2 regions of the Mycobacterium sp. 23 genome follow, and region 1 is predicted to be linked to the other one. Evidence: riboswitches for the same ligand, from Rfam matches in the RefSeq annotation. Region 1 holds a riboswitch; the other holds the start of a gene.
What was found. Region 1 has a riboswitch for magnesium ahead of ACNQS7_RS05470 (Rv1535 family protein). Riboswitches for the same ligand answer to the same signal wherever they lie in the genome.
Positions count from the first base shown of each region.

Region 2: linked by a shared signal. The riboswitch ahead of ACNQS7_RS03515 (PPE family protein) and the one ahead of ACNQS7_RS05470 (Rv1535 family protein) in region 1 are both predicted to bind magnesium.

Region 1 covers NZ_JBLVUX010000005.1:931,598-935,327, forward strand. The annotation lists gene ileS (isoleucine--tRNA ligase) at 1-1,653, opposite strand, end outside; gene ACNQS7_RS05470 (Rv1535 family protein) at 2,031-2,261, opposite strand; M-box (ykoK) riboswitch at 2,539-2,708, opposite strand; gene ACNQS7_RS05475 (NAD(P)H-dependent flavin oxidoreductase) at 2,884-3,730, opposite strand, start outside.
Region 2 covers NZ_JBLVUX010000005.1:439,774-443,503, reverse strand. The annotation lists gene ACNQS7_RS03525 (PPE family protein) at 1-107, shown strand, start outside; gene ACNQS7_RS03520 (PPE family protein) at 162-1,349, shown strand; M-box (ykoK) riboswitch at 1,482-1,653, shown strand; gene ACNQS7_RS03515 (PPE family protein) at 1,964-3,100, shown strand.

The DNA of each region.
Region 1 (3,730 bases):
GAGCACGTCGGAGATCCGGCGCATCGTGCTGTTGCCGGTAGGGTCGTCGGGGTTGGGGCGGGTGAGTTCGTCGATGTAGGGCCGGTGCAGATTCTCCGGCCGCACCCCGAAGTCGCGTTCCAGCTCGTCGAGGCTGCCGTACACGTCGATGCGGGGGTAGGCCGGGTCGTCGGACTTCCACACCGGGATCGGGGTGCCCCAGTACCGGTTTCGTGAGATGGACCAGTCGCGGGCACCCTGCAGCCACTTGCCGAACTGTCCGTCCTTGACGTGCTCGGGATACCAGGTGATCTGCTGGTTGAGTTCCACCATCCGGTCGCGGAACTGGGTCACCCGCACGAACCACGACGACACCGCGCGGTAGATCAACGGGTTGCGGCAGCGCCAGCAGTGCGGGTACGGGTGCTCGTAGGTCTCGTGTCGCAGCAACACCGCTCCGTTGGCCGCGGCGGGACCGGTTCCGTTCTTCAGGTCGCGGATGATCTGCGGGTTGGCCTCAAAGACGTGCTGGCCCTGATAGTCCGGGACCGTCGCGTCGAAGCGGCCCTTGGCGTCCACCGGGGTGACCGGCACGATGCCGACGGGGTCGGTGGTCGCCATGTCGTCCTCGCCGTAGGCCGGCGCCATGTGCACCAGGCCGGTGCCGTCCTCGGTGGTGACGAAATCGGCGGAGAGCACCTGAAAAGCCTTGGGCGAGTCCATGAAGTACGCAAACGGTGGCAGGTAGCGGGCGCCGAGCAGATCCGCGCCCCGGTAGGTGCCGAGCACTTCGGGCTCTTCCCCGAGTTCGCGGGCATATGCGGCCAGCCGGGCCTCGGCCAGCACGAATCGCCGTTCGCCCGCCCGTACCTGGACGTAGGTGACGTCGGGATTGACCGCGACCGCGAGGTTCGACGGCAGGGTCCACGGCGTCGTCGTCCAGATGAGAAGGAAGGCACCAGCCAGTCCATTTTCTGACTCGCCGCCCACCACCGGGAAGCCGACGGTGAGGGCCGGGTCCTGGCGGCTCTGGTACACGTCGTCGTCCATCCGCAGTTCGTGATTGGACAACGGGGTCTCGTCGCGCCAGCAGTACGGCAACACTCGGTAGCCCTCGTAGGCCAGGCCTTTGTCCCACAGCTGTTTGAACGCCCAGATCACCGACTCCATATAGCTGGGATCGAGTGTCTTGTAGTCATTGTCGAAGTCCACCCAGCGCGCCTGGCGGGTGACGTACTGCTGCCATTCGTCGGTGTAGCGCAGCACCGAGGCACGGCAGGCGTCGTTGAAGGCGGCGATCCCCATCGAGTCGATCTGTGACTTGTCGGTGATGCCCAGCTGCCGCTCGACTTCCAGCTCGGCGGGCAAACCGTGTGTGTCCCAACCGAATCGGCGCTCCACCTTGTCGCCGCGCATGGTGCGGTAGCGCGGCACGATGTCCTTGACATAGCCGGTCAACAGGTGCCCGTAGTGCGGCAGGCCGTTCGCGAAGGGGGGCCCGTCGTAGAACACGTACTCGCGGGCGCCGTCCCGGCGGGCGATGCTGGCCCGGAAGGTGTCGTCGCGGAACCAGTAGTCGAGCACTTCGAGCTCGAGCGCCGGGAAGTCGGGTGCCCCGCTGGCCAGCTTCGGATAGCCGGTGCGGTCGGCTTCGAGTTCAGCTTCGTCGCTCACGTGGTTGTCTCCGGTGCCTCGATGAGTTCAGGCACGGGGACGACGGTTGCGCTGGTGCGCGAGCGCCGCGGTACCACCCCGCTTGCCACGCTCCCGCGTGACCACTCGAAAGGCTGTGACGGGCCTGCCCGTTCGGTTCTACTGGGCCGGATGGCCGTTCTTCCGAAAGCTCCCCGGTGATGGCCGGATCGACGCTGGTGTGGTGATTCTAGATTGATGCTGCGGTGTTGATTCTAGTTGCGATCGCAAACCCGGCGAAGCCGGGTGCCGCGGGTCGCGACCATGAAACCCCGTGGACTCCGAGGGGTTGGCCCGCCGCAGGACGCACCTGCGGTCGGCTAACCCCTCGGAGTCCCGGGTAGCGCGATGTCCATGCGTTACGCCTGCACCTCGAGCACACCGATGCGCCACAGCGCGGCGTACATGTGCCGCAGCGGGATGTTCAGCAGGCGGGCGGCGCCGGCCACCAGTGGGTCGCCTCCGGCGGCGAGCACCTCATCGGCGCGGCGGGCCTTCTTCGGCGCCGGAGCGGCCGGGACATCACGTACCACGTGCAGCTTGGGTGCGGCGGTTACGGTAACGACTTCGTCATACAGGGCAGCGGTCATGATCGCCTCCTAACAGGATCAAACGTTGACAGGTGGACCTTCAAAGATTCTTGGGAAGTCCCGTCCCGCAACGGTTCCGATCGGAGCGTGATTGACGGCTCAGCCGAGAACGTCGCACCGGAGACCGGTCAGGGACGAAACATCGCCCGGATATCGACCCGGACTGCCACTGGAACTCATGCGTCCCTCACCTCCTCTCGGTTCACGACCCACGCGGGTATCCGCGCGATTCACTGCGCGCACGAAGGAGAACAGATAGCCGGCGATCCGCCGGAAATCCGCACCCCTCTCGTCAGAGCTTTGGCACTACCCGACGTGTCCGGTAAACCGGAAGCCACCTGGGCTCAACCCTTAAGCCGGGAGGAGCTGTCCTGACCCGGGGCGTCTTTCGACGTTCGGGGTCAGTGGCCTGTGTTCGTGTAGCCGCCTCACCTAACGAGGTGCTTGCCTGACCGATAATGCACCACTCGCGGGCCTCGGTCAACGTGGCACCCCAGGGTTTCGCGATCTTTATGCTTTCACTACGGGCGCCCACAGCCTTCCCCCAGCAATAACGGCCCTGAGCTGGTAAAACAGCACCTGCCCCGAGCTGATCTCCAGGTTACGTTCCGCTATGAGTTCGTTATGTCACATCGGTCAGTCGGGTGATGGTGTCGATGTATTCCTCGACCATGTCGAGCACCACCGCACGCGTCGGCCGGACCCGGTCCAGCGAGCCGACCACCTGGCCGACGAAGTAGGTCGCAAGATCCCGGGCTTTCGCCCCGGGGTGGGCGGCGGCTTGGTTGATCCGCACCTGGGAGTCGGTGATCAGGGCCGTCTGCAGCGGCATCCCCAACGGGTCCGGAGTGTCGGGCCGTTCCCACTCCTCTGTCCAGGCCGTGCGTAGCATCCGGGCCGGCTTTCCGGTCATTGACCGGGATCGCACCGTGTCCGACGATTTCGCGGCCAGGAATTTGTCCTTCACCACCGGTGCGGTCTCGGCTTCCTCGGTGGTCAGCCACACCGATCCGCACCACACTCCTTCGGCGCCCAGCGCCAGCGCGGCCGCGATCTGCCGGCCGCGGGCGATGCCGCCCGCCGCCAGCACGGGCGTCGGCGCCACGGCATCCACCACTTCGGGAACCAGCACCATGGTCGACACCTCGCCGGTGTGCCCGCCCGCCTCGGTGCCCTGCGCGACGATCAGGTCCACCCCCGCCGCCGCGTGCCGTCGTGCGTGCTCGGTGGTACCGGCCAGCGCAGCCACCAGTACGTCGTGGCTGTGCGCCCGCTCGACCAGGTCGTGCGGCGGCGGCCCGAGCGCGCTGGCGATCAACCGGATGTTGTGGTTGAAGGCGACTTCGAGCAGCGGTTCATAGCCCTTGGGTGAGATGTTGAGCCCTCCCCTGATCACCTCTTCCTGCTCGGCGTGCGGCGCGACGCCGTAACGCGTCAGGATGTCGTCGACGAACGCCCGATGCTCGGCG
Region 2 (3,730 bases), 490 kb from region 1:
GCTTCCCCGGCATGCCGGTCGGCGGCATGTACGGCAACAACTTCGGCAATCCTCCGCGCTACGGGTTCCGGCCGACGATCATGGGGCGCCCACCGGCCGCTGGATGACAGGAGGGAGGCCACCGCGACATCGCTCACGATGGGCGAAAGGAGGTGCTGGCATTGGATTTTGGAGCACTCCCACCTGAAATCAACTCGCTGCGAATGTACACCGGGCCCGGTGCAGCGCCGCTGCTCGCCGCGGTGACGGCGTGGAACGGGATTGCCGATGAATTACGTTTGACCGCAACGGTATACGAGTCGGTGATATCGACGTTGGTCAGCGAAGGCTGGCTGGGGCCGGCGTCGGCCGCAATGACGGCTGCCGTCGCTCCGTATGTGACGTGGATGAGCGCGACCGGGCTACAGGCGGAGCAGACCGCCAGTCAGGCGGCCGCCGCCGCGGCCGCATATGAAGCGGCATTCGCGATGACCGTGCCTCCGGCGGCCGTCGCTGCCAACCGGGCACGACTGCTGATGCTGGTGGCCACCAACTTCCTGGGCATCAATACCCCCGCGATCGCGGCCACCGAAGCCGAATACGCCGAAATGTGGGCGCAGGACGCGACGGCGATGTACCTCTACGCCGCCAGCGCCGCTGAGGCCACGACACTGACACCGTTTGCCGAACCCGAACAGACCACCAATCCGTCCGGCCCGGCGGGGCAGGCCGCAGCGGTTGCTCAAGCCACCGGTTCCGGGGTCACGCAGACTGAACTACCGCAACTGATATCCGCCGTGCCGGCAAGCCTGCAGCAGCTCACGTCGCCGGCGGCCGCCTCACCGTTTGACTCCCTCCCACAGACGGGCGTGCTCGTCGACATCTTGAACTTCCTGGACGGCAACGACGGCAACCCCTACGGAATCTTCCTGAACTCGAATCTGGTGAACGCGTTGGTGTCGGGCCAGTACGTGTCGCCGGCGGTGATCACGCCCGCCACGACCGACGCGCTCGCCGACGTTGAGGCGGTGGCCGACGGAGCAGCCGACAGCGCCCCCGCTGCCGCCGATGCCTCGTCCGCGACCGCGGGCCTGACCGCCTCGCGGTCGGGCGGTGTGGGCGCCGGAGTCAATCAGGCTTCCTTCGTCGGCCGGCTGTCCGTGCCGCCGAGTTGGACCACGGCCGTCGAGGTCGCGAACCGCGCGGTCGCCACCTCCGGCGGGGCCGTCACCGCGGCGCCAGAAGCCGCGGTAAACATGTCGGGAATGCCCGGGATGCCCGCTCCCGCGGCCTACTCCCGCAACTGGGGCAACGGGCCTCGATACGGGTTCAAGCTGACGATAATGCCCCGTCCGGTGGCGGCGGGCTGACGCCGGACCGCGTCGACGTAATAATTGCCACCGTGTCCAATAAGAAATTTCGTCGACCCGAATTCTTGCGAATTGGCGGAAAATGCGGGCGTTGAGTTGACTCTTATCGTGTCGAGTGCCACGATGACTTTGCATGCACCTCGCTAGGTGAGGCGTCTGCACGGACACAGGCCACTGACCTCGAACGTCGAAAGACGCCCAGGGTCAGGACAGCTCTTCCCGGCTTAAGGGTTGAGCCCAAGTGGCTTCCGGCACCGGCCGGATACGCCGTGTGGTGCCAAAGCTCTGTCGAGAGAGGTGCTGGCCCAGCGGTTTTCCCGCTGGTCTCATCTCTGTGGCGTGCACCCGGCACCCCTGCGTGCCCCGGCCCCGAGGAGGTGAGAGCGGAGTGAGTCCCGACGACAGTCCCTATCCGAGATCGACGATCATTTCGTTTCGATCCGACCCGGGCACCATGTTCGCACTTTAAGTCGGCATTTTCCGACAGTTTCTCGCGCGCGCTGATTTCCCAGTAGCGCGCCATTTAACCTGCGCGGAATAGCGCTGCGCGAATTGCGATCAATGTCGCCCGGAATTCTGTCCTGCCGGAAAACAGTCAGCCAAGGAGGCGACCGATGCCTGCCGTACTGGATTTTGCAGCGTTGCCGCCCGAGATCAATTCCGCGCGAATCTACACCGGGCCGGGCTCCGGTCCGATGCTTGCCGCGGCCGCCGCGTGGAACGGGTTGGCCGCCGAGTTGCGCACCACCGCGTTGTCCTACGACGCCGTGCTGTCGACGTTGACCGGTGATGAGTGGCTCGGTCCCGCTTCGGCATCCATGGCAGCGGCGGCCATGCCGCAGGTCGCCTGGATGAGTGCGACCGCGGCGCAGGCCGAGCAGACCGCCGCGCAAGCCGAAGCCGCCGCGGCCGCCTACGAGGCGGCCTTCGCGGCCACGGTGCCACCTCCGCTGATTGCGGCCAACCGCACGCAGTTGGCCGCGCTGGTCGCAACCAACATCCTCGGCCAGAACGCCCCGGCGATTGCCGCCACGGAGGCGCAGTACTTCCAGATGTGGGCACAGGATGCGGCCGCGATGTACAACTACGCCGGATCATCAGCTGCCGCCACACAATTGAGCCCGTTCACCGAACCGCAGGAAGGCGCCAATCCCGGTGGACCGAGCGCACAGGCGGCCGCGGTAACCCAGGCGGCAGCATCTTCTGGTCAGCAGAGCGTGCTGTCTCAACTGATTTCGGCGGTCCCGAGTGTCCTGCAGGGACTCTCGGGAGGCAACGGGCCCGCAGGACAGAGCTTTTGGGCCGACTGGGGACCCAACGCCAATGTGTGGAACACCATCGCCTCCTCCGGACTGTTGGTGCCCGGCAGCACGTTTGGCCCCTTCCTCGACATGCTTACCGGCGGTGCCGCAACCGGTGCGACGGAAAGCGCCGCGACGGCGGCTGGTAGTGCGGTCTCTAGTTCGGTGGAGTCCACGAGCGGCATTGCCGGCATCGTGTCCGCCGGTGCGGGCAATGCGGCTGCCGTTGGCAAACTTTCGGTGCCACCGGCCTGGACGGCGGCCACTCCGCTGACCGGCCCGCTGCACTCCGCGCTGGGCGGCACCCCCATGGTAGCGCCACCGCCGGCGGGAGCGCCCGGAATGCCCGGCGTTCCAATGGGTAACGTCGCCGGGCAACCTTACGGCCGGGCCGTCCCGCAGTACGGCTTCCGCCCCACCGTGGTCGCGCGACCACCCGCCGCCGGGTGACGAAGGACGTATTGATCTGCGAGAAATGCCCTTTCAGGAAACCGTCAGGAAAGGCGCAGTCACGATACAGGTGTTCTCGGCTACCGTTCCCTAACGTCTTACGTAGGTTGATTCCTAATGCTAGGAGAACATCTCATGACGGCCGGGCGGGCACCAGGCAACATCGTCCCTCACGCGAAGGTCCGGGGTGACCGGGTGCGCTCGGCCAATTCGGGTCGGCCCGGGCCGCAACCGGCCCACGACCCTGTCCGCAGACGAAAACGGTTCGGATGACCACCTCGACTTGAGCGCGAAGACATTCGCGCTGTTCTCACAACACTCGGTCGCGATTCTGACGATCAACTCGCTGCATTTTTCGGGCAGTTCCTGAATCATTCAGTCAGATTATCCGTGGCACATTTAAGGCCGCAATTGCATTTTGCTGTTTGATTTTTTCAGTTTGTTGAGCTGCGGAAACTACGCCAGCGCATATAGCTGTAATTCAATATCACACACCAGCTCCGAGCAGTGAGAGTTCTTGTTTACCTTGCGATTACATTACGGGAACGCGCCGACAATAAGTTCCATTGACGATGGTGTTCGAATCAGACGGGGGGCCGGTATCAGCCAAGCGTTCCGCGCTTACCAAGC